4 regions of the Citrobacter braakii genome follow, and region 4 is predicted to be linked to each of the others. Evidence: predicted binding sites of a transcription regulator. Region 4 holds the regulator's gene; each other region holds the start of a gene.
What was found. The regulator PurR, encoded in region 4, represses purine synthesis genes. The targets are predictions, from matches to a motif close to CANGCAAACGTTTGCNTG.
Positions count from the first base shown of each region.

Region 1 (7,481 bases), 2.4 Mb from region 4:
GATTCGTTTTCTGTAACGCCTTCTATGCCTCTGCGACGACGCACTGGCAGGGCTTTCTACACCCTGAAACTGGAGAATTAACATGTTAGTTTCGATGAAAGAATTACTGCAACCTACCCGTCAGCACGGTTTCGCCATCGGCGCATTCAACGTGGCGGACAGCTGCTTTGTACGTGCAGTAGTGGAAGAAGCGGAAGCAACCAATACCCCGGCGATTATCTCCATTCACCCCAGCGAACATGATTTTGTAGGCGATGCGTTTTTTAGCTACGTCCGTGATATCACTCTGCGCAGCCCGGTTCCCTTTACTCTGCATCTGGACCACGGCGCTTCGGTCGAGCATGTCCTGCGGGCGATTCAGTGTGGGTTTACCTCGGTGATGATTGATGGCTCGCTGTTGCCGTATGAAGAGAACGTGGCGCTGACCCGTGAAGTGGTCAAGCTGGCGCATGCGGTAGGCGTTTCGGTGGAAGGGGAACTGGGTACGATTGGTCAAACCGGGACGTCAGTGGAAGGCGGTGTATCGAAGGTCACTTATACCGATCCTGATCAGGCACAGGATTTTATCGCCCGTACCGGCGCGGATACGCTGGCGGTGGCGATTGGAACTGCACACGGCATCTACCCGAAAGGGATGCAGCCAGAGCTGCAAATGAACATCCTGCGCGACATCGCCGGGCGAGTGGACATTCCGCTGGTGCTGCACGGAGGTTCCGCGAACCCGGATGCGGAAATTGCCGAATCCGTTACGCTGGGCGTTGGCAAAATCAACATTTCCAGCGATATGAAATACGCTTACTTCCAGAAAGTCCGCGAAATCTTGGCGAAAGAAACCTGGTGGGACCCGAACATTATTTACCCGGAAGCCATTAGCGCCGCGCGGGATGTGATCCGTCACAAAATGAAACTGTTCGGCTCAACCGGCAAAGCGTCACTTTACTAACCGCATACAGGCGGGGTGACCCGCCTTTTTCGCAACAAGGAAAAGTGGAATGAAGCGTTCACACATTAATTATGCCGTCGATAAAGCGCATGCCATCGCCGAGACTTTTCGGGTTTGCCTGCCTGACTTTGCGTATTTTACGGCTGACGCCTGGCGGCAACAGGATCACACTCTGTGGCGTGAAGTGCTCGATCTCCAACTGGGCTGGGATATAACCGACTTTGGGCGCGGAGATTTTGCGCAAACGGGGCTGACGTTACTGACGTTGCGCAATGGTCAGTTAGGGTCAGCCAGCTACCCCAAACCGTACGCCGAAAAGATGCTGCAGATTCAGCAGGATCAGCAGACGCCATGGCATTTTCATCGCCATAAAATGGAAGATATCGTTAACCGCGGCGGCGGTGATTTATGTATGCAGTTGGCGTGGGCTACGCCTGATGACGGGTATGATGCCCGGCGTATTGTTGAGGTTAGCGTCGATGGTCAGCGGCGTTCCGTTGACGCTGGCGAGACGCTGGTATTGAAACCGGGGCAGGGGGTATGCCTGCCGCCGCGGTTGTATCATCGCTTTTGGGCGGAGAAAGCGTTCGTGCTGGGCTGGGAGATCTCGATGGTCAATGACGACCTGCATGACAATCACTTCCTTGAGCCAGGCGGTCGCTTCCCGGCGATAGAAGAGGACGAGCCGGTGAAGTGGCTGTTGTGCAGTGAATATGCGCGCTTACAGCGATAAACGGCGACCCGGCAGGCAAAGCGCCGCCGGGCCGTCAGATTTTACTGCGCAGCGGGTGGGGCGGTAACTTCACTACCGGATACCACGCCCGCCTGCATGGTTTGCGTTACCTGCTGTTTCTCCACGTTCACCGCATGCAACTGGCCGCTGACCGTTGGCTTGAGTGGCGCATCGGCTTGAATATTGCCGCTGGCGGTAAGCTGGATGTTACCGTCGCCGGAAAGCGGCAGTGCGGGCCATCCCCACTGCTGCAGAATCGTCATTGGCACGCCGCGCCCGTTCAGGCTGACCTGAGTTTGACGCTGAGGCAACTGTGAAATACTGGCAGTGGCCTCCAGCAACCCTTTTTCCGTATAGGCGCTTAGTTCGCTGATATTGATGGTGCTGCTGTTCGCCGTCAGCGCCAGCGAAGGACGACGCACGTCGGTGCGGTTAAAGGTGCCGGCAGCGGCGTTGAGGTTAGCGCTCCCGCTCCAGATCCCCCACTGATTGTTCTGCACCAGCCCGAGGTTAGCACCGTAGCCGTCCAGCGCGGTGAGCTGCCATGGGAAGCTCGGGTCGATATCAATCACCAGATTACGGCTGGCGCTGAATTTCTTCAGCGTCAGGCTGGCTAGCCAGGCTGGTAGAGGTTTCATCCACAGCAGTTTCCAGTTTTCCGGCAGCGTGTACTCCAGACCGGCAATGGCGGCATCATCGAGGACCAGCGCTTTGTTGTTGCGCTGCCAGTTTCCGGATGTTCTGACCATTCCCCCTTCCCAGCGGGTGGTGAACTGACGCAGCGCTATGCCCTGCGGCGAGAACTCGGCATTCATAATCGGATCGAAAAAGTGCAGAGAGCCGTAGATAAACTCGCTGGCGTTCATCGACAGTTTTCCTTCCTGAGTTTGCCAGTCGTCCTTGCTGAAGGTCATGTTGCGCAAGCTCAGATCGAGATCCGTCACCGCCCAGTCAGGGCCTTGCAGACGGGCATCTGTTACTTCCAGACGACCAATTTGCAGGGAAGGAATAGTGCTTAACGGAGCAAAAAACTCGGCCAGCGATTTATCGCTTTGCAGCCGAATATCGTTCAGGCGCAGATTCTCCACTACCCAACTACCGTCGGCATTGCGTTGTGCCACGCCGGTTAATGCGCCACGCGCCACGTCTGCGCCAATATTGCTCAGCGTCACACGGTCGTGGTCAATACTGCCTTCAATCAATACGTTGGTCGTGGGGACGTCGTTCAGCGTTAACGAACTGGCGCTGAGCTGAATTTGCGCTTTACTCCCGAGAATTTTACCTGCCTCAGGACTCCAGGGAATGACTCCGCCGTTAACGCGCTGCGCGCTCAGGGTCCACTCGCTACCGGGACTGTTAAGCGCCATATCTTGCAATTGCAGGCGATCGGCCTGGAACGGCAGCGGCGCAGTTTGCTGGGAAAGATTCAGCGTGCCGTTTTGCAAAAGAATGGTGTCTACGTGCAGCGGGTCGGTGATTTGGCGGCTGCTCAGTCCAATATCGACCGTTTTGGCGACCAGCGTTGCGGGCTGACCATCCCGGCCAAAGGTGACGTTTTCCAGCAGAATATGGGAAGGAGAAGAAAACCGGTGATCGATGGCATCAAATGCCAGATGGTAGCTGCTGTTCTGCGAAACCCAGGCGCTGACGTGCTCTGCGCCCCAGCGGGTTTGCAGTAGAAAATATAAGCCGAGGATCGCCACTGCAAGGGCGATCAGCACGTAAAGAAGCAGCTTTCCAATAAATTTCATGGTCTTCCATCCCGCGAAGTGCACATAGTCAAGTTATGCACGATTTAGGCGCAATGCTCAAGGCGGGAATGGTGAAAGAGCGTTACAGCGGCGTTGATTCAGAACCAATGCCGCATTTTGCTTATTGCTTCTCTGGTGGGAACACCAGATTCAGAACGATAGCGGTAATACCGCCTGCGGCAATGCCGGAAGAGAGCAGGTTTTTCACCCAGTCCGGAGCGAACTGCAGGATCAGCGGCTGCTGGGAAACGCCGAGGCCGACGGCCAGCGACAGCGCGATAATCAGAATTGCGCGGCGGTTCAGCGGTTCGCGGGATACGATACGCACGCCGGATGCCGCGATAGTACCGAACATCACCAGCGTAGCACCGCCGAGTACTGGCTCAGGAATATGCTGTACAAAACCGCTGACCGCCGGGAACAGGCCCAACGCGATCAGCATCAGCGCAACCACAAAACCAACGTAGCGGCTGGCAACGCCCGTTAACTGAATAACCCCGTTGTTTTGTCCAAAACAGGAGTTCGGGAAGGTGTTAAATACGGCTGAAACAAACGAGTTCAGACCGTTCGCCAGTACTCCGCCTTTCAGGCGTTTCATATACAGCGGACCAGAAACGGGCTGCTCGGAGACATCGGAGGTGGCCGTAATATCACCGATGGTTTCCAGCGAGGTAATCATAAACACCAGCATCAGCGGCAGCAGTAAGCTCCAGTCGATACCCAGGCCATAATACAACGGCGTTGGCACCATCAGCAGGTCCTGACTTACCGGCGCGGTATTTTGCGGCAGCATATCCATAAACCACGCCAACAGGTAACCTGCCGCCATCGCAATCACCAGTGACGCAACGCGCAGGTACGGGTTGCGCTGGCGGTTAAGCAGGATAATCAGCGCCAGCACGACGCCTGCCAGCAGTAAATTCTTTGGCGCGCCAAAGGTGTTGTCGCTCATTGCAGCATAGCCGCCGCCAATCGACGTCAGCCCCACCTGAATCAGCGACAGGCCGATAATCATCACCACCACGCCTGAGACCAGCGGGGTAATGATACGACGCGCCAGATGCAGTACGCGTGAGATAACCATCTCAGTGCAGCTTGCCAGCATCAGTGTACCGAACAGCGCCGCCATCATGGTTGGGACATCAGCACCACCGGTTTTTAGCGCTGTACCGCCCATAATCAGTGGCGCAACAAAGTTAAAGCTGGTGCCCTGAATGGATAATAGCCCTGAGCCGACCGGCCCCCAGGCTTTGATCTGAATGATAGAAGCCACGCCGGATGCGAACAGCGACATACTGATAATGTGTTGAGTATCCTGAGCCGGTAAACCGAGCGCTTGGCAAATTAACAGCGCTGGGGTGATTACCGCGACGAACATGGCCAGCAGGTGCTGACAGGCGGCAAACAGGGTCTGGGCTAGCGGGGGGCGATCTTCAAGACGGTAAATCAGTTCACTGTTGTGAGTCTGCGCAACCGGTTGCGCATTTGTTGACTCTACGGCGTTAACGGACATCAGAGGCAATCCCATGGTGGAAAAGCGGTGATTTTATCTGACCATGGCGGAAATGCAAACGTTTGCTACCAGGTGTTCTTAATATTTAAAACGGATAAACAAACATTTTTATATAACTTTTCATGATTTTCTGCTTAAAATCCACACCGAAAACTCAATAAGAGCTAAAAATCGGTCTGGAATGCATCGTGCGTGATTGTGCTAAACGCACTAATGGAGTTGTAAATGTTTTATCTCGATACGTTATCAACGCTGGTTGCGGCAACCCTTGTGTTGCTGCTGGGACGTAAGCTCGTCCAGTCTGTTTCCTTCCTGAAAAAATACACCATTCCCGAACCGGTAGCTGGCGGATTGCTGGTGGCGATTGCGCTGCTGGTGCTGAAAAAAAGCATGGGTTGGGAAGTGAACTTCGATATGACCCTGCGCGATCCGCTGATGCTGGCATTCTTCGCCACTATCGGCCTGAACGCCAATATCGCCAGCCTGCGCGCGGGTGGCCGCGTGGTGGGTATCTTTCTGATTGTGGTTGTTGGCCTGCTGCTGATGCAAAACGCCATCGGTATTGGTATGGCGACTCTGCTGGGTCTGGATCCGCTGATGGGTCTGATCGCCGGTTCGATAACCCTCTCTGGCGGGCATGGAACCGGGGCTGCATGGAGCAAACTGTTTATTGAGCGCTATGGTTTCGCTAATGCGACTGAAGTGGCGATGGCTTGCGCAACGTTTGGCCTGGTGCTGGGCGGATTGATTGGCGGCCCGGTGGCCCGCTATCTGGTCAAACACTCTACCACGCCAGACGGCATGCCGGACGATCAGGCTGTGCCTACCGCATTTGAAAAGCCAGATGTTGGACGCATAATCACTTCGCTGGTGCTGATTGAAACCATTGCGCTGATCGCTATCTGTCTGACGGTGGGTAAAATCGTTGCACAAATGTTGGTCGGAACGGTGCTGGAACTGCCGACTTTCGTCTGCGTGCTGTTTGTTGGGGTGATCCTCAGTAACGGCCTGGCGTTAATGGGTTTTTATCGGGTATTCGAGCGCGCGGTTTCGGTGTTGGGTAACGTTAGCCTGTCGCTGTTCCTGGCGATGGCGCTAATGAGTCTGAAGCTGTGGGAGCTGGCTTCTCTGGCCCTGCCGATGCTGGCAATCCTGGTTGTGCAGACCATTTTCATGGCGCTGTACGCGATATTCGTCACCTGGCGCATGATGGGTAAGAACTACGATGCCGCCGTGCTGGCAGCCGGACACTGCGGTTTTGGCCTCGGTGCGACACCCACGGCGATTGCCAACATGCAGGCAATTACAGAACGTTTTGGACCATCCCATATGGCGTTTCTGGTGGTGCCGATGGTGGGGGCGTTCTTTATCGATATCGTCAATGCGCTGGTGATTAAGCTGTATCTGCTGCTGCCGATTTTTGCGCAATAATGTCTGTGCGGCGGAGTCACATCCGCCGCTGCTATGAATCTACTATGCGTTGGAGTAGCGCTCGGTTTCCGGCATCCAGCGTTCAATCAGCGCCACAGCTTGTTGCGGGTAACGTTCGTGAATATGACGGGCAATGCGCTGAACTTCCGGGATAATCGCCTGATCGCGCAGCAAATCTGCAACTTTGAATTCTGCCGTTCCGGTCTGGCGCGTACCCAACAGCTCGCCGGGCCCGCGGATCTCCAAGTCTTTTTGCGCGATCACGAATCCGTCGTTGCTGTCTCGCAGAACCTGCAGACGTTTTTGCGCGGTTTTTGACAGCGGCGATTTGTAGAGCAGGACGCAGTGGGAGGCCACCGCGCCACGACCTACGCGACCACGTAGCTGGTGCAACTGCGCCAGGCCCAAGCGCTCCGGGTTTTCAATAATCATCAGGCTGGCGTTAGGTACGTCTACGCCCACTTCAATCACCGTGGTGGCAACCAGCAGCTGCAATTCGCCCTGCTTAAACGCCGCCATTACCGACTGCTTCTCTGCGGGCTTCATACGGCCGTGTACCAGGCCAATATTCAGCTCTGGCAGCACCAGTTTAAGCTCTTCCCACGTGGCTTCAGCGGCCTGAGCTTCTAACAAATCAGACTCCTCAATCAGCGTACAGACCCAGTACGCCTGACGCCCTTCATGGGTACAAGCGTTGCGCACGCGGTCAATAATATCGCTGCGGCGGGTATCCGGAATCGCCACCGTGGTGACCGGTGTACGCCCCGGAGGGAGTTCGTCAATGACCGATGTGTCGAGATCGGCATAGGCGGTCATCGCCAGCGTGCGCGGGATTGGGGTGGCGGTCATGATTAGCTGGTGTGGATGGAAACCCTGCTGCTGACCTTTCTCCCACAGCGCCAGGCGCTGATGTACGCCAAAACGGTGCTGTTCGTCGATGATAACCAGTGCCAGTCCGTTGAACTGCACCTGTTCCTGGAAAATTGCGTGCGTGCCGACAATCATCTGCACCTCACCGCTGGCGATAGCTTCCTGCTGTGCCAGGCGCGCTTTGCCTTTCTGTTTACCTGCCAGCCAGCCAACTTCAATGCCCAGTGGCGCGAACCAGTT
Region 1 is NZ_CP045771.1:1,082,655-1,090,135, forward strand. It holds gene GFC06_RS04955 (class II fructose-bisphosphate aldolase) at 1-2, shown strand, start outside; gene GFC06_RS04960 (ketose-bisphosphate aldolase) at 83-943, shown strand; gene GFC06_RS04965 (D-lyxose/D-mannose family sugar isomerase) at 993-1,676, shown strand; gene GFC06_RS04970 (AsmA family protein) at 1,718-3,427, opposite strand; gene xanP (xanthine/proton symporter XanP) at 3,549-4,940, opposite strand; gene gltS (sodium/glutamate symporter) at 5,166-6,371, shown strand; gene recG (ATP-dependent DNA helicase RecG) at 6,414-7,481, opposite strand, start outside.
Region 1: the regulator PurR is predicted to act here: its motif matches at 4,992-5,009, upstream of gltS (sodium/glutamate symporter).

Region 2 (7,481 bases), 2.3 Mb from region 4:
CGGAAAAGGTCGGTTTTCCTTGCTCGCTGTAGACGATGTCCGGTAATGGCGAAAGAGTATGGGAAAGCAGCACGCGACCAGCCAGCCAGCGCGCACGACGAGCGCCTTGCGGGGCCTGCTCACGCAGTGCGGCAGGCAGTGTGCCAGCGCTTAAAACAGAAACTTTCCCAAGAACGATCCGGTACATATCAGGGCTAACCTTTAGTAATAATGGGGTTGTTTACCATTCTATACATGCTGTTTGCAAGTTTATCCAGGTAATCGGGTTTTGGGCCTGCCGGGTCCCAGCAAAATTGCCAGTTTGCTACCGCCTGTGGTGGTTTCCATCCAGATTTTACACACGCTGGTTAACGGCACGGAGAGCAGCATACCTACCGGACCAAGCAGCCATCCCCACACCAACAGAGAGAGAAAGACGATTAGCGTCGATAATCCCAGCCGGTGCCCCATCATGCGGGGCTCGAGGATGTTGCCAATTACCATATGCACCACCAGAAACAGCGCCCCAACCAGCACGCATTCGTAAACGCCGTTGAACAGCAGCGCCTGGATCATGGGTGGAACGGCGGAAATGACCGAGCCAATGTTGGGCACGTAGTTTAGCAGGAATGCCAGCACACCCCACATCAGAGCAAACTGAATACCCATTAGCGCCAGTCCGAGCCAGACGATGGCACCGGTCCATAAGCTGAGCAACGTTTTCAGCGCCAGATAGTGAGAAACACCTTTCAGCGCCCGATGCAGCCCCGCAATATGGATTTGTGGGTTGTTCAGCGCAAAGCGCAGCTTATAGGGGACATGACGCACCTCAAACAACATAAAGACCACCGTCATCACCAGCAGAACGACGCTGGCCATGGCACCGGAAAGACTTGTCATCAGCGTGGTTGTGAAGGTCATCAGCTTGTCGGAGTCCATACGTTGCAGCATGCGCTCCGGGGACATATGCAGATTTAGAAAAGGCACCATCTCTTGCAGATACAGAACCTTGCGCGTCAGCTCCTTATTGTATTTTGGCAGCATGGCCATGAATTCAGTGATGGATGACGCCAGAACGCCGATTAACGCCGTAAGAACGATCAGCATCACCACCACGACTAACGTTATCGCGACCGGCCGACGTACACCCCGGCGAATAAACCAGATGACCAGCGGATTCAATACAATGGCAAAAAAAAGGGCCAGCAGAAGCTGTACGATGATATCCGCCGCGGCATGAATACCCGCGAGGATCACCACCAGAGCGGCCAGTTTGAGCAGAATGTGCAAACCCGTTTTATCGGGCTGGGCGGTTGTCATGTCGTCTTCCTGTTTGCGTTTTTGCATTAAGTGTAGCGGCTGGCTTGCGACTGATATTCCGAAACTGACTACTGATTTCTGCCCGGCAACATGGTAGAAATGAAACACTGTTGTGAAAACGTGGTGATCCTCCATGCCCGAACCCGTCGCTGAACCGACGCTTAGCGGTTTACGCCTTAATCTGCGTATTGTCTCTGTGGTGATGTTTAACTTCGCCAGCTACCTGACCATTGGTCTGCCGCTCGCTGTATTGCCAGGCTATGTCCATGATGTGATGGGATTTAGCGCTTTTTGGGCAGGGCTGGTCATCAGCCTGCAATATTTCGCTACGCTGCTGAGCCGTCCACATGCTGGTCGCTATGCCGACCTGCTGGGGCCAAAGAAGATTGTGGTATTCGGACTGTGTGGCTGTTTTTTAAGTGGTCTGGGCTACTTCCTGGCGGGCTTCACGAATGGCTGGCCGCTGGCCAGCCTGCTGCTGTTATGTCTGGGGCGCGTGATTCTAGGGATCGGGCAAAGCTTTGCCGGGACTGGCTCTACGCTGTGGGGGGTTGGGGTCGTTGGTTCAATGCATATCGGACGGGTGATTTCGTGGAACGGCATCGTGACCTATGGCGCGATGGCGATAGGCGCTCCGCTGGGTGTACTGTTTTATGCCTGGGGTGGCTTACAGGGACTGGCGCTGACCGTGATGGGCGTGGCGCTGTTGGCAATACTGCTGGCGCTCCCTCGTCCGGCGGTGAAGGCCAGCAAAGGCAAACCATTGCCGTTTCGCGCGGTGCTTGGGCGTGTCTGGTTGTACGGCATGGCGCTGGCCCTGGCCTCAGCCGGATTTGGCGTGATCGCCACTTTCATTACCCTGTTTTATGATGCCAAAGGCTGGGACGGTGCCGCTTTCGCGCTAACGCTTTTTAGCTGCACGTTTGTGGGGACCCGCCTGTTATTCCCAAATGGTATCAACCGTTTAGGTGGACTAAATGTGGCGATGATCTGCTTTACCGTCGAGATTGTTGGGCTGCTGCTGGTCGGGATGGCTTCCATGCCGTGGATGGCGAAAAGCGGCGTCCTGCTGGCCGGTGCAGGGTTTTCGCTGGTGTTCCCGGCGCTGGGCGTGGTGGCGGTAAAAGCCGTCCCGCAGCAAAATCAGGGCGCTGCGCTGGCGACGTATACGGTGTTTATGGATTTATCACTGGGAGTTACGGGGCCGCTGGCCGGGCTGGTCATGACCTGGGCGGGCGTGCCGGTTATCTATCTGGCGGCGGCAGGGCTGGTGGCGGTGGCATTATTGCTGACCTGGCGATTAAAAAAACGGCCTCAGGTGGTGTCACCGGAGGCCGAGTCATCGTCTTAACCGTTACTGGATAACCAGCGTGTTAATGATGTTTTCTGCGGTAGTCTGCGCTTTTTGCTGATCGTCAGCAGGCAGCGTGATTTGCAGAGTCAGCAGTTGGTTATCGACTTTACCCAACACCACGGAAGAGTAAGCGGTCTGGCCTTTGGCCGAGATGATGCTGTCTAACTGCTGCAGCGTGTGGCCTTTCAGCTCAATAGATTTATTGGTGACGACCTGCAACTGCGGGTCGCGGCTACGCTGCTGATCTTCCAGGCGTTTTGCCAGCACAGCCAGGTCTTCGTTGGTATTGTCGCCAACAATCACAATCACCGCTTTCTGGCCGGTTGCGTCAGAATAAACGTGCATATTGTTCGCCTGGGTGCCCAGTTTGCCGCTCTGATCGGTCATATCCGCTGGCAGGGAAAAACTGAGTTTACCGTCCAACAGGCTGACCGGTTGTCCGGTGGCGCTACTTTCTGCGGCAGCACCCTCTGCTGGCGCTTTTGTATCGCTATTATCACAGGCCGCAAGCCCCATAACCAGCAGGCCAATACCGACATATTTAACCAGATTGCGCATTGACTTCTTCCTTTCGATAAACGGCCATAACGGCTCATTCGTCCATCTTATCACAACTCGGAAAATGAACCTTTAACTCGTCTGCAATGCAGAGATTTCGGATTTATCTGCCAGCCTTTTCAGTAACATATTCAGCAGCACGCCGTACATCGGCAGGAAGAAAATAATGCTGATCAGCACTTTGAAGCAGTAGTCGACCAGCGCGATTTCCATCCAGTGCTCGGCCATAAAGGCATCCGGGCTGCGCCAGAAAGCGATAAAGAAGAAGGCTAACGTATCGCTGATGTTGCCAAACAGTGTGGAAGCCGTTGGCGCCAGCCACCAGCGACGGTTCTGACGCAGGCGGTTAAAGACATGCACATCCAGAATTTGACCCAGCGCGTAAGCCATAAAGCTGGCGGCGGCGATACGGGCGACAAACAGATTAAAGTGCAGCAGTGCGCCGAATCCCTGCCACGATCCCATATAGAACAGTGATGAAACGACATAGGAGATCAGCAGCGCGGGGATCATTACCGCAAAGATGATACGTCGTGCCAACGGAGCGCCAAAAATACGCACGGTCAGATCGGTCGCGAGGAAAATAAACGGAAAGCTGAAAGCGCCCCATGTGGTATGGAAACCAAAAATGGAGATCGGTAGCTGCACCAGATAGTTGCTGGAGGTGATCACCAGCAGATGAAATAGCGATAGCCAAAACAACGCTTTTACGCGTTGAGATTGTGTAAACGGAGTCATATTGTGACCTTTTTGTTGGATGGGGTGAGGGAACCCAATAAAAAACCGTCGCATGATACTGCTTTAAGAGCACATTGCAATGGTTGTTTTTCACGCAATCGTTAACCTGATTGGCTTACGCCACAACAGAGCGTAAAATAACGCCGTTTTTGAATGAACGAGACTACGATGAGCGATCTGTTTACCTCTCCCGACCATACTCTTGATGCCCAAGGGCTGCGCTGCCCGGAACCCGTAATGATGGTGCGTAAAACCGTGCGCGGCATGCAAGCGGGTGAAACGCTGCTGATTGTCGCCGACGATCCGGCGACAACCCGTGACATTCCCGGCTTCTGTACCTTTATGGAGCATGAGCTGGTAGCAAAAGAGACCGACTCTCTGCCGTACCGCTATCTGGTGCGCAAAGGCCAGTAATCTTAGCCGGATGGCGCTAATGCAACTGCCGTCCGGCACAGACGCATTATCCTTTACGTAGTAACCGCAGCGCGTTAGCGGTCACCAGTACCGTCGCCCCCGTATCTGCCAGCACCGCCAGCCACAGTCCGGTTATCCCGAGCAGCGTGGTGACGAGGAAAATCCCCTTCAGGCCTAGCGCAATCGCAATGTTCTGGCGAATATTGGCGTGGGTGGCGCGGGCTAACTGAATCATTTGCACCAGACCACGCAGGCGGTTGTGGGTCAGGGCGGCATCGGCGGTTTCCAGCGCGACATCGGTCCCGCTTCCCATCGCAATGCCAATGGTGGCTGCTTTCATTGCCGGAGCGTCGTTGATGCCGTCGCCGATCATCGCCAGCGGCGACTGTTGGTTGAGATGGGTAACGGCCTGTACTTTATCTTCCGGTAATAGACCCGCTTTGAACTCGAGACCCAATTCACTGGCAATAGCTGCCGCCGCTCGCGGGTTATCACCCGTCAGGATCACCCCTTTCACGCCAATCTGATTAAGCTCGCTGATGGCGCTACGGGCGTCGTCGCGCAGCGTGTCCTGTAGGGCCAGCACGCCGAGAACGGCATCGTTACGCAGCACCAGCACCACCGTTTGACCCGCGCTTTCCAGCTCGCTTATCTGCCCGGCAAAAGCATCGGCAGGCTGCTTACCGGCGGCGCAAATCAGCACGCGTTCGCCGTTGACCAGTGCTTCAATGCCAGAGCCAACCAGCGCCCGCTGATCTTTTGCGACAGGGATAGTCAGCTCGCGCGTTTGGGCTTCCCGAACAATCGCCTGCGCCAGCGGGTGCGTCGCGCCTTGCTCTACTGCTGCCGCCAGCGCCAGCAGTTCTGCCTCGCCAATACCGCTTGCCGGGTGAATCGCCGTGACGCGCGGTTTACCGACGGTCAGGGTGCCGGTTTTATCAAACGCGACCTGCGTTACCCTACCCAACTGCTCCAGCGCGGCCCCGCCTTTGATTAACGCGCCACGACGCGCCGCGGCGGCAAGGCCAGAGGTAATGGCTGCGGGTGTGGAAATCACCAGCGCACATGGGCAGCCAATCAGCAGCAGCGTCAGCCCTTTATAAATCCACTCCTGCCAGGATGCGGCAAACAGCAGCGGTGGTACAAGGGTGACCAACAACGCAACCGCCATAATGGCTGGGGTGTAAATCCGGCTGAAACGGTCAATAAAGCGCTCAATGGGGGCGCGGCGTTCTTCCGCTTCTTCAATCAATTTCAGAATACGGTCAATGGCGCTGGCACCCGGTTCGGAGAGTACTTCCAGCGTTACCAGACGGTCCACGCTGGTGGCACCCGCCGGGACTTTCTCGCCGGTGGCGCGCTCAACCGGTATCGATTCGCCGGTCAGGGCGCTTTCATCAAAGCTGGCAAATCCGGAGACCAGCTTGCCATCGGCAGGTAAACGCCCACCCGCGGCAACCTCGATAACATCGCCTGGCTGGAGAGTATTGATAGCAACCTCTTCGCGCTCGCCGTTATGCAGGCGCGTGGCGGTTTCCGGCTTGAGCGCCATCAGTGCGCTGACCCCTTTACGGGCGCGGCTGGCGGCCCATCCTTCCAGGCGTTCGCCAATTAAAAACAGCAGCAGCACCATGGCGGCTTCGGCCGTCGCGCCGATAAACAGTGCGCCAATGGCGGCCACGCTCATCAACGTTTCAATGGCAAAGTAGCTGCCGGTTTTCATCAGACGCAGGGCCTGACGGGCAATGGGATACAGACCTACCAGCGTGGTGGCGATAAATGCTATCTGGCCAAAGGGGTGATTGAACTGCTCCAGCCCCCAGCTAATCGCCATCATGATAATCAGCGAAATCAGCGGCAGGTTCTCTTTAAACCGCGACTCGGGGGCGGCGTCTGGCGCTTGCTCATCGCGCAGGGTATAGCCTGCCTTTTGCACTGCGCTTTCAACTTGCAGGCGGATATCGGAACCCGCGTCGACTACCAGTTTTTCGGTGGCGAACAGAACCTGGACCTGGTTGACGCCGTTGACCTGGCGGACCGCATTCTCCACTTTTCGGGCGCAGGCAGCACAGTCCATGCCTGCCACTTTCCAGGAGTAGCGGGTACCCATTACGGTACCGGATACGGGTGGTGGGGTGGAGCAACTTCCTTCGCAGCAGCAGTCGTCAGCCTTTTGTGGCGCAGGCGCTAGCTTGAAAGAAGAAAATTGTGGGGCTTTTTTGCCACTGGAATCGGGTGTCGACATGGCATCCTCCGGTTGATAATCATTTCATATTAACCGGAGGATACACTCTGGAGTCGACTCCAGAGTCAAGCGTTTTAAAGATACAACGAACGAACAATCAGGAAATGTCCGGCGAAGTAGCAGGCGGCAGCAATTGCGTTATCGGCGCGGAAGCGGCGACGGTAATGGCTACCCAGCCAGACAATGTTGCCGATGAACAGGAGTGATGCGCCCATAAAAGCCGACAGCGCCGGAGCGGTCGGGCGGAAGAACCACAGCTCACCAGCCATCCAGACCATCATCAGCGTGATACCAATAAAGGTACAGATAGCGATGCGTAGCTCTTCCAGACGCGTCCAGATCACGGCAATCAGCAACGCCCCCAGCACCACCAGCACCAACGGCAAAGGCCAGAAGAACGACAGCGTCATTTGGCTGGCGAAGTAAATGGTATACAGCAGATGCGACAGGAAGAATGCCCCCACGGCATACAAAAGGCGTTGGCGCGGTAACAGCGTCAGCGCATCGCCCAGCAGCGAGGCAAGCAGGCCAGCCAGCACCAGATAGCTGACAGCATTAAACATTGGCGCCTGCCAGGCCAGCAGCGCCAGCAGGAGTAACGTTAGGGGTTTAAAGACCCAGCGTTGCCAGGCGGGCCCACGATAGGAAGCATCCACGAACAACCATGCGGAAAGGCAGACAGCGATAAACGACCAAAGCATCTTAGTTCCTTGAATTCGTTATTTTTTCGTAAGCGGGGTGCTCACGGCTCTACTGTTCAGTGTAGAGGTCGACACTGCCAGATGACAACACCATAACAGGCAATGTATGCTTATTTCCGCATTTTCTGATGGGTTAATAATATGAGCAAACCACCACTTTTCTTCATTGTTA
Region 2 is NZ_CP045771.1:1,246,869-1,254,349, forward strand. It holds gene acpT (4'-phosphopantetheinyl transferase AcpT) at 1-187, opposite strand, end outside; gene GFC06_RS05715 (AI-2E family transporter) at 250-1,299, opposite strand; gene GFC06_RS05720 (MFS transporter) at 1,433-2,650, shown strand; gene GFC06_RS05725 (DcrB family lipoprotein) at 2,654-3,211, opposite strand; gene GFC06_RS05730 (7-cyano-7-deazaguanine/7-aminomethyl-7-deazaguanine transporter) at 3,284-3,949, opposite strand; gene tusA (sulfurtransferase TusA) at 4,118-4,363, shown strand; gene zntA (Zn(II)/Cd(II)/Pb(II) translocating P-type ATPase ZntA) at 4,410-6,608, opposite strand; gene GFC06_RS05745 (lysoplasmalogenase) at 6,683-7,309, opposite strand; gene GFC06_RS05750 (DUF2500 domain-containing protein) at 7,451-7,481, shown strand, end outside.
Region 2: the regulator PurR is predicted to act here: its motif matches at 4,041-4,058, upstream of tusA (sulfurtransferase TusA).

Region 3 (7,481 bases), 1.3 Mb from region 4:
TAAACTCAGGCTCCATCGCTTCTTTCAGCGCCACGGCTTTCGCCGCGATCACGTGCATCAGCGGGCCGCCCTGCGCGCTTGGGAACACCGCGGAGTTCAGCTTTTTGTACAGCTCTTCGTCACCGCCTTTCGCCAGGATCAGGCCGCCGCGCGGACCCGCCAGGGTTTTGTGGGTGGTGGTGGTCACTACGTGCGCGTGTGGAACCGGGTTCGGGTAAACGCCTGCGGCGATCAGGCCCGCAACGTGCGCCATGTCAACGAACAGGTATGCGCCAATGCTGTCGGCGATTTCACGCATTTTTGCCCAATCAACAACGCCGGAGTAAGCAGAGAAGCCGCCGATGATCATCTTCGGCTTGTGCTCTTTGGCCTGCTTAGCCATATCTTCGTAGTCAATTTTACCGGACTCATCAATACCGTAAGGGATGATGTTGTACAGCTTGCCAGAGAAGTTAACCGGGGAACCGTGAGTCAGGTGGCCGCCTTGCGCCAGGTTCATACCCAGAACGGTATCACCCGGTTGCAGCAGAGCGGTGTAAACAGCGAAGTTAGCCTGGGAGCCGGAGTGCGGCTGTACGTTAGCGTAGTCAGCGCCAAACAGCTCTTTTGCACGATCGATAGCCAATTGCTCAACGATATCAACGTACTCACAACCGCCGTAGTAGCGCTTGCCCGGATAACCTTCAGCGTATTTGTTGGTCAGCTGAGAACCCTGCGCCTGCATAACACGCGGGCTGGTGTAGTTTTCGGAGGCGATCAGTTCGATGTGCTCTTCCTGACGTACTTTTTCCTGCTCCATAGCCTGCCACAGTTCGGCATCATAATCGGCAATGTTCATTTCACGCTTTAACATCCGCATCTCCTGACTCAGCTAACAATAGAATTTCGGCCTAAAAAGGCAGTCCCGTTGGACGACGGCGAACAGTATAACCGAATCATTCTTCGATAACAGGTCTTGACAAAGGATTTTACGCAAACGATTACCTTCACGGCACGCAAGGCTTTGGAGAACAAAGGTCTGCTGAATTTCAACGGATTTCTTTTCAGGTTTGTGATGCAGATTTTTCACGATGTAACCTTTACAACGCAAAGTGACAAAGAACCATTTACAATGCAGGGGTATTTTTTATAAGATGCATTTGACATACATCATTAAAATTTCAGATAAAGGAAGACCGTATGCTTGACGCACAAACCATCGCTACAGTGAAAGCCACCATTCCCCTGCTGGTTGAAACAGGCCCGAAGCTGACCGCCCATTTCTACGATCGCATGTTTACGCATAACCCAGAGCTGAAAGAAATCTTCAACATGAGTAACCAGCGTAATGGCGATCAGCGGGAAGCGCTGTTTAACGCTATTGCCGCGTATGCCAGCAATATCGAGAACCTGGCGGCGCTGTTGCCTGCCGTTGAGAAAATCGCGCAGAAGCATACCAGCTTCCAGATTAAACCGGAGCAGTACAACATCGTAGGTGGCCATTTGCTGGCAACGCTGGACGAGATGTTCAGCCCAGGCCAGGAAGTTCTGGATGCTTGGGGCAAAGCATACGGCGTGCTGGCGAACGTTTTCATCAACCGTGAAGCGCAGATCTACAGCGAAAATGCCAATAAAAATGGCGGCTGGAAAGGTACCCGTCCTTTCCGCATCGTGGCAAAAACCCCACGCAGTGCGCTTATCACCAGCTTTGAATTTGAACCTGTCGACGGTGGCGCAGTGGCTGAATATCATCCGGGGCAATACCTGGGCGTCTGGCTGAAGCCGGAAGGTTTCCCGCATCAGGAAATTCGTCAGTACTCACTGACCCGTAAACCCGATGGCAAAGGCTACCGTATTGCTGTGAAGCGTGAAGACGGTGGTCAGGTTTCCACCTGGCTGCACAACCATGCGAATGTGGGCGACGTCGTTCACTTAGCTGCACCTGCGGGCGATTTCTTTATGGACGTTGCGACCGATACCCCAGTGTCTCTGATTTCAGCAGGCGTAGGTCAGACCCCGATGCTGGCGATGCTGGATACGCTGGCAAAAGCGAATCATACGGCGCAGGTTAACTGGTTCCACGCGGCAGAAAATGGCGATGTACATGCCTTTGCCGATGAAGTGAATGAACTGAGCAAAACGCTGCCACGCTTTAGCGCACACACCTGGTATCGTGAGCCAACCGAAGCCGATCGCGCGAAAGGTGCGTTTGATAGCGTTGGTCTGATGGATTTGAACAAACTGGAAGGCGCAATCAGCGATCCGGCGATGCAGTTTTATCTGTGCGGTCCGGTTGGCTTTATGCAGTTTGCCGCGAAGCAGCTGGTCGATCTGGGCGTGAAAAACGAGAACATTCATTACGAATGCTTCGGCCCGCATAAAGTCTTGTAATTACTCATGCCTGATGGCGCTGCGCCATCAGGCAAGCACGGCGCGGCTTAGATTGCCGCGTCGTCTTCTTCACCGGTGCGAATACGAATCACGCGTGCCACGTCGAAGACAAAAATCTTACCGTCGCCGATTTTACCGGTCTGGGCAGTACGAATAATGGTGTCGACGCAGGTATCGACGATGTCGTCGGTGACCACAATTTCAATTTTTACCTTCGGCAGAAAATCCACCATATATTCCGCACCACGGTACAGCTCAGTATGGCCTTTCTGACGGCCAAACCCTTTCACTTCTGTTACAGTCATACCGGTAATGCCGACTTCAGCCAGCGCTTCGCGGACGTCGTCCAGCTTGAAGGGTTTAATAATCGCATCAATCTTTTTCATGCTATTCCTTGAAAAGGTCGCCTGTCTTTTGATCGAATAAAACTAACATAATCCGCAGATTTATTCTTTGAAATCGTTTGCATCCAGCTCATGGCGAGAGAGCAACTTGTAGAATTCGGTGCGGTTGCGCCCCGCCATTCGCGCCGCATGAGTCACATTGCCCTTGGTGATTTGCAACAGCTTACGCAGGTAGTTGAGTTCAAACTGGTTACGCGCTTCAACAAAGGTCGGCAGCGCGGTGTTCTCCCCTTCCAGCGCCTGCTCCACCAGCGCGTCGCTGATCACCGGCGAAGAGGTCAACGCCACGCACTGCTCAATCACGTTAACCAACTGACGCACGTTACCAGGCCAACTGGCGGTCATTAACCGTTTCATGGCATCGGTCGAAAAGGCGCGCACGAACGGTTTGTGTCGTTCAGCAGACTGGCGCAGCAGATGGTTTGCCAGCAGCGGAATATCTTCCGTACGCTCGGCCAGCGCCGGGATCTTCAGGCTTACCACGTTGAGGCGATAGTACAAATCTTCGCGAAATTCCCCCCGAGCCATCGCTTTGGGTAAATCACGGTGGGTCGCGGAAACGATCCGCACATCAATATCGATATCGCGGTTACTGCCCAGCGGCCTGACTTTTCGCTCCTGCAATACACGTAGCAATTTAACCTGCAACGGCGCGGGCATATCGCCAATCTCATCGAGAAACAGCGTCCCGCCTTCCGCGGCCTGAAACAGCCCTTCACGATTGCTCACCGCACCGGTAAAAGCGCCGCGCGCATGACCAAACAGTTCGGACTCCAGCAGTTGTTCCGGCAATGCGCCACAGTTAATGGCAATAAAAGGCTTGTGGCTGCGCGGGCTGGCGTTATGAATGGCCTGGGCAAAAACTTCTTTCCCGGTTCCGCTTTGGCCGTTGATCAATACGCTTACGTCCGATTGCGCCACCATGCGCGCCTGTTCCAGCAGGCGCAGCATCAGTGGGCTGCGGGTGACGATGGACTCACGCCAGCTGTCATCAGCGGCAGGCGCAGACTGTTCCAACGCCCCGTCGATCGCATGGTATAACGCGTCTTTATCCACCGGCTTAGTGAGAAAGCTGAACACCCCTTGCTGAGTCGCCGCAACGGCGTCGGGGATGGAACCGTGAGCGGTGAGGATAATAACCGGCATTCCCGGCTGCACTTTCTGGATTTCAGTAAACAGCTGCATGCCGTCCATTTCATCCATGCGCAGATCGCTAATAACCAGATCCACTTTTTCACGGTTCAGTACCCGTAACCCTTCCTGCCCGCTTTCTGCGGTTACGACGCTGTAGCCTTCGCTGGTCAGGCGCATTCCAAGTAATTTCAACAGGCCGGGATCGTCATCCACCAGCAGCAGATGCGCGGGCTTACGGCTTATCATGGCGTGACCTCATCGGCAGACGGCGCTGCGCCTTCCTCGTTATCAGGTAGGGTGACTTTTTCGTTCCCGTGCGGCGCATCAGGGTTGTAACTACCGGCAGGTTTGCGCGTGGAAAGCTGGCGTTCGATATCGGTCAGATTCTCCAGCTTGCGGGTCGTAAGATCGAGCTGAGACTGCAAATGTTGCTGCTGCTGACGTAGCGTATCAAGATCGCTGTCTGACGCCTGCTGAAGCTTGCTGTAGCGCATACGCTCTTCGGCCAGTTGCAACTGCAACGTCTGACTGCTGCGCCAGACCTGATAGAGCGGGCGTACCTGTGGCGGAATTTGCGGGCTTAATGCGTCGAGGCGCGTAACCGTCTCCCGCCTTTCAGGCGGCGTAATGTTGGCGTTATCAAGCAGGATCCCGCGCCTGAAAGCCCCCTGCCAGGTATCAGGCATCATCGTGCTGGCTTCACTACGCGCCTGTACCGGCATCAGGCGATTGGCGCAATCCATCGCCCGCAGCCAGTACAGCGGATTGGTCTCTGTGGGCTGACCAGACAGCGACCAGATATCGCTACAGTCGGTTGCAAGGTAGTCCGCCAGTTGATGAGGCGGAATTTTCTCCTGCGAGGGGTCGCCGATAATATGATTCACCGCGTTCGGGACGCAGCCTACCAGCGCCAGACACGGCAGGCTTGCGAGGATGACGCGACGGAAAAAATGTCGTTTAAGCATTCGGACAACAACGTATGGCATACTCACCAGACTTAGGTTTATTTTAGTGATTTTTCGCTGCAGATAGCGGCAGTTCTATGCGAAAACAAACGTTTTGCGCATGCTCATCAACCAGATACAGTTTGCCCCGCATACGGCGGATGCAATCTCTGGCAATGCTCAGCCCCAACCCGCTTCCTTTTACCGCCCCTTTTCGCTGATGGCTACCCTGGAAAAAAGGCTCGAAGATCATGGTCTGTTCTGCTTCTGGAATCGGTGTGCCGGTATTCATTACATCAATGTATACCATTGAGCCATGCAAACTGCTGCGGATCCAAATGTTACCGGATTCAGCGCCATAGTGCACCGCATTGGAATAAAGATTGTCCAGCACGCTCATCAATAGCATCGGTTCTGCCAGGCAGGCGTTCACCGCAAGCGCAACATCAGTATGTATCATTTTGGCGCGAGCGGGCAGGCTATGTGCAGAAACAACGCTTTCCACCAGCGGCGCGATTTCCACACGTTCAAGCTCAACCTCGTCATCCGCCAGCTTGCGGTTGTAATCGAGCAGTTGCTCAATCAGTTTTTGCAGGTTGCGGCTACTGTCATCGAGAATACCGACCACCTCTTTTTGCTCTGGCGTTAACGGCCCAACGACCTGATCGGCTAACAGCTCGGTACCTTCGCGCATACTCGCCAGAGGCGTTTTCAGCTCATGAGACAGGTGGCGTAAAAACTGATGTCGTTGCGACTCCAGCCAGGAGAGACGTTCGCTCAGCCAGATAATGCGCTGCCCCACGGAGCGCAGCTCCCGGGGTCCCGTAAATAATACGCTATCGCCCAGCGAGCGCCCTTCCCCCAGACGATTGATCATTTTTTCTATGCCCTTCACCGGACCGATTATCATGCGGGTAAACAGCAACACCATCGCCAGGCTGACAAGAAACAGCACCAGCGCCTGCCAGCCAAAGAACTGCCCACGTTCGGCTATTTCCTGCTGTAGCTGCTGCCCACGAGAAAAGACGACCGTGCGCGTCGCTTGTACCATTTCAGTATTGGCACTGGCGAAAGCGTCCAGCCGCGCCGCCGCCACGCTATCAGGACCACTGTTGGTGCACTGTAACTGCGCGAGATCGTTGAGGTCCTGACGCAGTGCCTGATAAAGCTTGGTATCCGGCAACACGCCCGCATGCGCATCCAGCATGTCGCTGTAGCGTTTACGTTGGCTCTGGTAAACCTTAGCCAGCGTCGGGTCATCAAGCACACAGTATTGCCGGTAGCTACGCTCCATCTCCAGCGCGGCATTGGTCATCGCTTCGCTGCGTCTGGCGTCAATCAGCGTGGTTTGGTTCGTCAGCGCCGCCTGCGCGCTCAGGGCATTCAGACTTTGCCACGCCTGCCAGGCCAAAACTAACAACGGCAGCAGGATAAGCAAAAATGCCAACGTAACCAATTGACGTAAAGATCGGGGGAAAACAGACCAGCGCTTCAAGGCGTTACTCTCAATGGACAGGAATAGGTTGATGCTAACTGAGGGGAACGTCAGATACAACAAAGCCGGGATTAACCCGGCTTTGTTATGGAATAAGGCGGTGCCTAACTCGACGTTTCGCCCGAAGGTTGATATGAGCGATGCTAATATCAGATGTTGGACGGCAGGCACCTTGTTGTGCGTCATTCGAAGTTTATGTAGCACGTCCCGAAGGGGCTGACATAAGAAGGTGAATGAGCCACTGGGCTATATTATGCAGCATCTGTGCCAATATTCAAAACACTTTATTAACACAATGATAAATATGGAAAATGTTCTTATTCATATGAAAAATGATTTTGGCTATTTTTCACCCTTACTGTCGCCAATCAGCAACACCCACAGCACTTAAAAACAAAGTCATTGTAAATCATATAATTAAATGTCTCTTTTTAGCGACAGCGTAACCCCGCCTATGTCGGGATTTCCCGACACTTAAACGCATTGTCGGATAGCGGCATACAAAATGACTGACAAAAAAAAGCCCCTCACGCAGAGGGGCTTAAAGGTTATCGAGCTGATTACCCGAGCTGTTTACGCGCGTTGCGGAAGATACGCATCCACGGGCTGTCCTCGCCCCAGTTTTCCGGGTGCCAGGAGTTGCTCACGGTACGGAATACGCGTTCCGGGTGCGGCATCATAATGGTGACGCGACCATTTTCAGTAGTAACGGCAGTAATTCCGTTCGGCGAGCCGTTCGGGTTAGCCGGGTAGGTCTCGGTCACCTTACCGAAGTTATCAACGTAGCGCAGCGCCACCAGCCCCTTACTCTCCAGCGCGGCCAGATGCGCGCCGTCACGCACTTCCACACGGCCTTCACCGTGAGAAACGGCAATCGGCATCATCGAACCAACCATATCGGCAAGCAGTAAAGACGGGCTTTGCGTCACTTCGACCAGGCTGAAGCGGGCTTCAAAACGATCGGAGTGGTTACGCACAAAGCGCGGCCACAGCTCGCTTCCCGGGATCAGTTCACGCAGGTTAGACATCATCTGGCAACCGTTACACACCCCGAGCGCCAGCGTTTGCGGGCGATGGAAGAAGGTTTCGAACTCATCACGGACGCGGTTGTTGAACAGAATCGACTTCGCCCAG
Region 3 is NZ_CP045771.1:2,284,933-2,292,413, reverse strand. It holds gene glyA (serine hydroxymethyltransferase) at 1-853, opposite strand, end outside; gene hmpA (NO-inducible flavohemoprotein) at 1,180-2,370, shown strand; gene glnB (nitrogen regulatory protein P-II) at 2,418-2,756, opposite strand; gene glrR (two-component system response regulator GlrR) at 2,817-4,151, opposite strand; gene qseG (two-component system QseEF-associated lipoprotein QseG) at 4,151-4,894, opposite strand; gene qseE (two component system sensor histidine kinase QseE/GlrK) at 4,917-6,347, opposite strand; gene purL (phosphoribosylformylglycinamidine synthase) at 6,908-7,481, opposite strand, start outside.
Region 3: the regulator PurR is predicted to act here: its motif matches at 970-987, upstream of glyA (serine hydroxymethyltransferase).

Region 4 (7,481 bases):
ATCATCATTTCTCTTTTTTTAGCAGTAGAACAATGCCGCTGAGTGTAGTGAGTGTAATTCTTGCTGTGAAACGCTAATATTTGCTTACTGATTTCAAATTTTTTGTGGGCAGAATATGTGGTCGGAATATTCACTTGAAGTTGTGGATGCGGTTGCGCGTAACGGTAGCTTTAGTTCGGCCGCGCAGGAGTTGCACCGCGTACCCTCGGCGGTAAGCTACACCGTGCGTCAACTGGAAGAGTGGCTGGCGGTGCCGCTTTTTGAGCGACGCCATCGGGATGTGGAATTGACGCCTGCCGGTGCATGGTTTCTCAAAGAAGGCCGCTCTGTTATCAAAAAAATGCAGATCACCCGCCAGCAATGTCAGCAAATTGCCAACGGCTGGCGCGGGCAGTTGGCGATCGCGGTAGATAACATTGTCCGCCCGGATCGTACCCGACAGATGATCGTGGATTTCTATCGTCATTTTGATGATGTCGAACTGCTGGTTTTCCAGGAGGTGTTTAACGGTGTCTGGGATGCGCTGTCCGATGGGCGCGTTGAGCTGGCAATCGGCGCCACGCAGGCGATTCCGGTGGGGGGACGCTATACCTTCCGCGACATGGGAATGCTGAGCTGGAGCTGCGTGGTGGCAAGCCATCATCCGTTGGCGTCAATGCCCGGACCGCTAAGCGACGATACGTTGCGCAACTGGCCGTCGCTGGTGCGTGAAGACACGTCGCGTACGCTTCCTAAGCGTATTACCTGGCTGCTGGATAACCAAAAGCGCGTTGTGGTGCCTGACTGGGAATCTTCTGCTACCTGTTTATCTGCAGGTCTGTGCGTGGGCATGGTACCGACGCATTTTGCCAAACCGTGGATTGATAGCGGCAAATGGGTCGCGCTACAGCTGGAGAATCCATTTCCTGATGCCGCATGTTGCCTGACATGGCAACAGAACGATACATCGCCGGCATTGAGCTGGCTGCTGGACTATTTAGGGGATAGTGAAACGCTGAATAAGGAATGGTTGCGGGAGCCCGATGAGGCTCCCGCACCACAGTCTTAACGACGGTAATCGCGGAACGGGCCGTCGGCAACGGAACGGCGTTCTACCAGGCGCGGATGAACCTCGATAGACTGCGACTCTTCACGTTTATTCACGATACGGTCTAACAGCATGTTGAAGGCCGTTTCCCCCAGTGAATCTTTAGGCTGGTGAATGGTCGTCAGAGCCGGCGTGAAGAAGCGGGCGTTGCGCACGTTGTCGTAACCGATGAGCGAGACATCCTGCGGTACGCGCAGTCCCATCTCGTCAGCGGCGCACAGCGCACCCATCGCCATGATATCGCCACCGCAGAAGACGGCGGTCGGACGATGCGACTGTGACAGAATTTGCTGCATGGCGCGATAGCCCGATTCAGGCTCAAAATCGCCCTGCACAATCCAGTTTTCAGGAACTTTAATCAGCGCTTCTTCCATCGCTTTCATAAAGCCTGCCAGACGCCCGGCTCCGGTATTACGCTCCATTGGGCCTGGGATCACGCCAATCTCACGATGACCGCGTTCTACCAGATACCGACCCGCCATGTAACCGCCTTCGAAGGCGTTATCAATGACCGTATCGGTAAAGTCGGCTTTAGCTTCGCCCCAGTCCATGACGACCATCGGAATATGGCGGTACTCTTCGAGCATCGAAAGCAGCGACTCCGGATACTCAGAACACATCACCAGCAGACCATCAACGCGCTTTTGCGCCATCATTGACAGATAAGCCTGCTGTTTTTCGAGACTGTTCCATGCGTTACCCAGAATCAGGGTATAGCCTTTCTGGAAACAGTTTTTCTCAACGGCTTCGATAATTTCAGCGAAATAGGCCGCTTCGCTGCTGGTGGCCAGCAAGCCAATAGACTTGGTGTGATTCACCTTCAGGCTGCGCGCCACGGCGCTCGGAGAATAGTGCAGCTCTTTGATCGCCGCCCAGACAGCATTACGCGTTTCTTCCGCGACAAAGCGCGTCTTGTTAATTACGTGTGATACGGTTGTAGTGGAAACGTTTGCTCGCTTCGCTACATCTTTAATTGTTGCCATTACATCTCACTCCAGACCATATCCTAAGCTCCTGAGAATACTCCAGGTAAACGTTTGCCTTAACACACCCTTAGCGCAACGTAAGGGTTGCGGCACGCCGGGAAAACGACACGGAACGTCAGGAAGGGGTCAATGGCCGGTACGCTAATCAAGTAAGCGTGGAATTTTGTCTGATCTTAACGAAAAGGGGAAGAGTTAAAAGCAGTTATCAATATAAATCGTGAGAGATTTTTGCTTTCAAGTGTGTAAAAATGCGCAATATCACTTTTTGTGTGGGAATAAAAAGGAGAAAACTTGATGAGCACCGATCTGAAATTTTCGTTAGTGACTACCATTATTGTTCTGGGTTTGATCGTCGCGGGTGGCCTGACCGCAGCGCTGCATTGATTTCCCCCGAGGGAGTTCGCTCTCCCTCATCCTTTCCGCTTGCCTTTCCCGTCGATTGTTTGCGAATAAGCAAAAGTCTTTTGCAATTTTGTTAACTTTATTAATTTTGCGATCAATGTCATGCTTTTGACTCTTATTTTATGTCGCGCCCCGGCTCGACGTTACGGAGTCGAAATATGAAACTCAATTATCCTTTACTGGCGCTGGCGATCGGCGCGTTTGGCATTGGCACCACTGAATTTTCGCCAATGGGATTATTGCCCGTCATTGCCAAAGGTGTGGATGTCTCGATTCCCGCGGCCGGAATGTTAATCAGCGCGTATGCGGTTGGGGTGATGGTGGGTGCTCCGCTGATGACATTACTGCTGTCCCATCGTGCGCGACGTAATGCGTTGATATTCCTGATGGCGATTTTCACGCTGGGCAACGTGCTTTCGGCTATTTCGCCGGATTACACCACCCTGATGTTATCGCGTATTTTGACCAGTCTGAACCATGGGGCATTTTTTGGTCTTGGCTCCGTTGTCGCTGCAAGCGTAGTACCCAAACATAAGCAGGCCAGCGCCGTGGCAACCATGTTTATGGGGTTGACCATTGCCAATATCGGCGGTGTTCCTGCGGCGACCTGGCTTGGTGAAACCATCGGTTGGCGTATGTCGTTTATGGCAACGGCGGGTCTGGGCGTCATCGCCATGGTCAGCCTGTTCTTCTCATTACCCAAAGGTGGGGCGGGAGAGCGCCCGGATGTCCGTAGCGAACTGGCGGTACTTATGCGTCCGCAGGTGCTGTCGGCGCTGCTGACGACCGTTCTGGGAGCCGGGGCGATGTTCACGCTTTATACCTATATCTCACCAGTGTTACATACGATCACCCATGCCACACCGGCGTTTGTGACCGGTATGCTGGTGCTGATTGGCGTTGGCTTCTCAATCGGTAACTATCTTGGTGGCAAACTGGCTGACCGTTCCGTCAACGGTACGCTGAAAGGCTTTTTACTGCTGCTGATGGTTATTATGCTGGCCATTCCTTTCCTGGCGCGTAATGAGCTGGGTGCGGCAGTTAGTATGGTGGTCTGGGGGGCAGCGACGTTTGCGGTCGTTCCGCCGTTGCAGATGCGCGTGATGCGTGTTGCCAGCGAAGCGCCTGGATTATCATCGTCAGTCAACATTGGCGCGTTTAATCTGGGGAATGCTCTGGGTGCCGCAGCCGGTGGGGCGGTGATTTCCGGTGGGTTGGGCTACAGCTTTGTTCCGGTGATGGGGGCAATTGTGGCGGGGCTTGCGCTGCTGCTGGTCTTTATCTCGGCGCGCAAACAGCCTGAAGAGGCTTTCACTACCGCGAATTAATGCTAAAACGCAGAAGGGTTCTCCTTCTGCGTCATCTTTTTTATGCTGCGAAGTTCTTCGCAACAAATTCCCAGTTCACCAGCGCCCAGAAGTTTTCCAGGTAGCCAGGACGGGCATTGCGATAATCGATGTAGTAGGCGTGTTCCCATACGTCAACGGTCATCAGCGGCGTCGCGTCGGTGGTCAGCGGTGTACCTGCATTGGAGGTGGAAACGATAGCCAGTTTGCCATCCGTTCCTTTTACCAGCCAGGTCCAGCCAGAACCGAAGTTTTTAATAGCGGCATCGGTGAACTGCGCTTTGAAATCCGCAAAGCTGCCAAAGGAGGCGGCAATTGCTTCGGCCAGTTTACCGGTAGGTTCGCCACCTGCGTTCGGTGCCAGGCAGTTCCAGTAGAACGTGTGGTTCCATACCTGTGCTGCGTTATTGAATACACCGCCTTCAGAGCTACGTACGATCTCTTCCAGTGATTTGCCTTCAAACGCCGTGCCTTTAATCAGGTTGTTCAGATTAGTCACGTAAGTTTGATGGTGTTTGCCATAGTGATATTCCAGCGTTTCGGCAGAAATGTGCGGTGCCAGAGCATCTTTGGCATACGGTAATGCAGGTAATTCAAACGACATTGCTTCTCTCCTTATTATTTATATTGAGTACACACAATAGCCTCATTGTGAGTAAGGATAGGGTAGCAAATTGAAAGGTTATGCAAAAGAAGAACTTACCCTACAGCATGTACTGTAGGGTAAGTTTTTAACGAATTGTTTTTGGCGTCATTACCCGACGAGCGCCCACATAGTGGCGCTGCCAGTAATCTTCACTCAGAGAGGTGATTTGAATTTCCTGGCCGCTGCGCGGTGACTGAATAAACTTACCGTTGCCAACATAAACGCCAACGTGATCGGCAGTTCCACGCCCCTGGGTACGGAAAAATACCAGGTCGCCATTTTTCAGTTCGCCACGTTCAATCGGCGCAGCATCGCGCAGATGATACATTTCGTTCGCTGTACGTGGAATGCGGAATTTCACCAAATCTTTATAGGCGTAATAGACCAGACCGCTGCAGTCAAACCCGGTTCTTGGTGAGGTGCCGCCCCAGCGATAAGGCTTGCCGATTTGGTTCATCAGCGTGGACATGGCGGTTTTAGTGGCTTTCTGCACTTTCACTTTATGCGCGTCAGCCAGCGTCGTTGGTGCGGTGGTTTTCACTTTTACACAGCGCGGCTTATGGCCTTTGCGCGGCGTGCATTTTTCAGTCCAGGTAACGGCAGCGGTTTGTGCTGCGGTGTTTTTACCACGACGGTTTACTGTTTTAGTCGACTTTGCCGGAGCGGCAGTACGATGTTTAGAAGAGGAAGCGGTTTTGGTGCTGGTTTTGCTGGTGGTTTTTGTCGCCGTTTTTTTGCTGGTCTTTGTTGTTTTTTGGCTGGTTGTTGCGCTTTTCTTTTTATCTACCGTTTTGATGGTGTGGGAATGGGTAGGTGTCGTCCTGGCCTGCTTGGAAGCATGAGCCATGGGCGTAAAGGGCAGTGTAGTAAAAAGTAAAGCACAGAGCGTGATCGAGATTCGGTTTATCCGCGCCACTGAGCAATCCTCTGGTAAGGCAGGTCTATCATGCCTGCGTGTGATTTTCAAAACTTGATGATTCTAATCTATAGAAAGAGGGAAAGTTAATAGCTTTTTTGTTTAAAACTACGTTTCGTAACCGACCGCAAAAAAAATCAGCAATTAAAGTTGGCGTTGGTGAACGAATAATCAAATCCACAGGCTTTAAGGGGATAAATGAGATTGTGAATGCAACTTTTGGCGTCAGGGGATAAAATAATAACGCGTAATGAAAATGTTATTTTCCGTTGCCTGTCTGACCCGCTACAATGTCAGACTACTGCCGTAAAAGAAGTTTAAGGAAGCAAGATAATGAGCACCACTATCGAAAAAATCCAGCGCCAGATCGCTGAAAACCCGATTCTCCTGTACATGAAAGGTTCCCCTAAACTGCCAAGCTGCGGTTTCTCCGCTCAGGCTGTGCAGGCGCTGTCCGCCTGTGGTGAACGCTTTGCTTATGTTGATATTCTGCAGAACCCGGATATTCGCGCCGAGCTGCCGAAATACGCAAATTGGCCAACCTTCCCGCAGCTGTGGGTTGATGGCGAGCTGGTTGGCGGCTGTGACATTTTGATCGAAATGTACCAGCGCGGTGAGTTGCAGCAGCTGATTAAAGAAACAGCGGCGAAATACAAAACCGAAGAGCCGGACGCTGAATAATATCAGCGTAAATAAAAAAGCGACCTCGTGATGGTCGCTTTTTTTATCGGTCCGTTATGCCTCTTCAGGCATGGGAAGAGGCCAGCCGCCGAGACGTTTCCAGCGGTTAACAATTTCGCAAAACAGCACGGCCGTCCGTTCGGTGTCATACAGCGCCGAGTGCGCCTGAGTCCCGTCAAATTCCATTCCCGCCGCCAGGCACGCTTTCGACAACACAGTTTGCCCCAGAGACAGGCCGCTTAAGGCTGCAGTATCAAAGGTGACGAACGGATGAAATGGATTACGTTTGAGCGAGGCGCGTTCTGCAGCGGCCATCATAAAACTGTGGTCGAACGTAGCGTTATGCGCCACCATGATCGCCCGATTGCAGCCGCTGTCTTTAATCCCTTTACGCACCATTTTAAAGATGGCATGCAGAGCGTCATATTCGCTGACCGCGCCGCGTAGCGGATTGTTAGGGTCAATTCCGTTAAAGGCGAGGGCTTCCGGCTGCAAATTCGCGCCTTCAAATGGCTCTACGTGGAAATGTAACGTCGTGTCCGGCATCAGCCAGCCTTGTTCATCCATTTTCAGTGTGATGGCTGCGATCTCAAGCAGCGCATCGGTTTTGGCATTGAACCCTGCGGTTTCGACATCAATGACGACAGGATAAAAACCACGAAAACGGTCACACAGACCGGAAAGTTGAGCGTTATCGGACATCTGGGTCTCTTAATACGGGAAAATTGCAGCGCGTATTATGGCAAAATGATGAGTATAAAACTACGGGCACAGACGATCTGCGCCCGTGGGGAGGTTAGTCGCCCAGGCCGCGCCCGGCGTCTTTCTCTTCGATCAGTTCAATTTTATAACCGTCTGGATCTTCAACGAACGCAATTACGGTGGTGCCGCCTTTTACCGGACCGGCTTCACGCGTGACGTTACCGCCATTCTGACGAATACGTTCACAGGCTTCGGCTGCGTTGTCTACGCTCAGGGCGATATGGCCGTAGGCAGTGCCCAGCTCATACTTGTCGACACCCCAGTTATAGGTCAGTTCGATCACGGCTTCGCTGGTTTCAGGGCCGTAGCCGACAAAGGCCAGGGAGTATTTGTATTCAGGGTTTTCGCTGGTACGCAGCAGCTTCATGCCCAGCACGTTGGTATAAAACTCGATGGAACGCTGCAGGTCACCCACGCGCAGCATGGTATGAAGTAAACGCATCTTTTTCCCCTTCGAAAATGGCTAATACATTCAAAATGTTGTTTTAGTATAGCGGCGTTGTTACGCCGCTATCAATGGCAGAACGGAGTTTGTGACGTTAGAGGGTAGGATAATCGGTGTAACCTTCCGCGCCGCCGCCGTAGAAGCTTTCGGCACGTTGCGGATTCAGCTCCGCTTTACGCTGCAGGCGCGCAACCAGATCTGGGTTTGCGA
Region 4 is NZ_CP045771.1:3,551,480-3,558,960, reverse strand. It holds gene punC (purine nucleoside transporter PunC) at 1-2, opposite strand, end outside; gene punR (DNA-binding transcriptional activator PunR) at 116-1,048, shown strand; gene purR (HTH-type transcriptional repressor PurR) at 1,045-2,070, opposite strand; gene cydH (cytochrome bd-I accessory subunit CydH) at 2,368-2,457, shown strand; gene GFC06_RS16620 (MFS transporter) at 2,634-3,803, shown strand; gene sodB (superoxide dismutase [Fe]) at 3,844-4,425, opposite strand; gene GFC06_RS16610 (C40 family peptidase) at 4,553-5,383, opposite strand; gene grxD (monothiol glutaredoxin 4) at 5,717-6,064, shown strand; gene rnt (ribonuclease T) at 6,119-6,766, opposite strand; gene gloA (lactoylglutathione lyase) at 6,861-7,268, opposite strand; gene nemA (alkene reductase) at 7,366-7,481, opposite strand, start outside.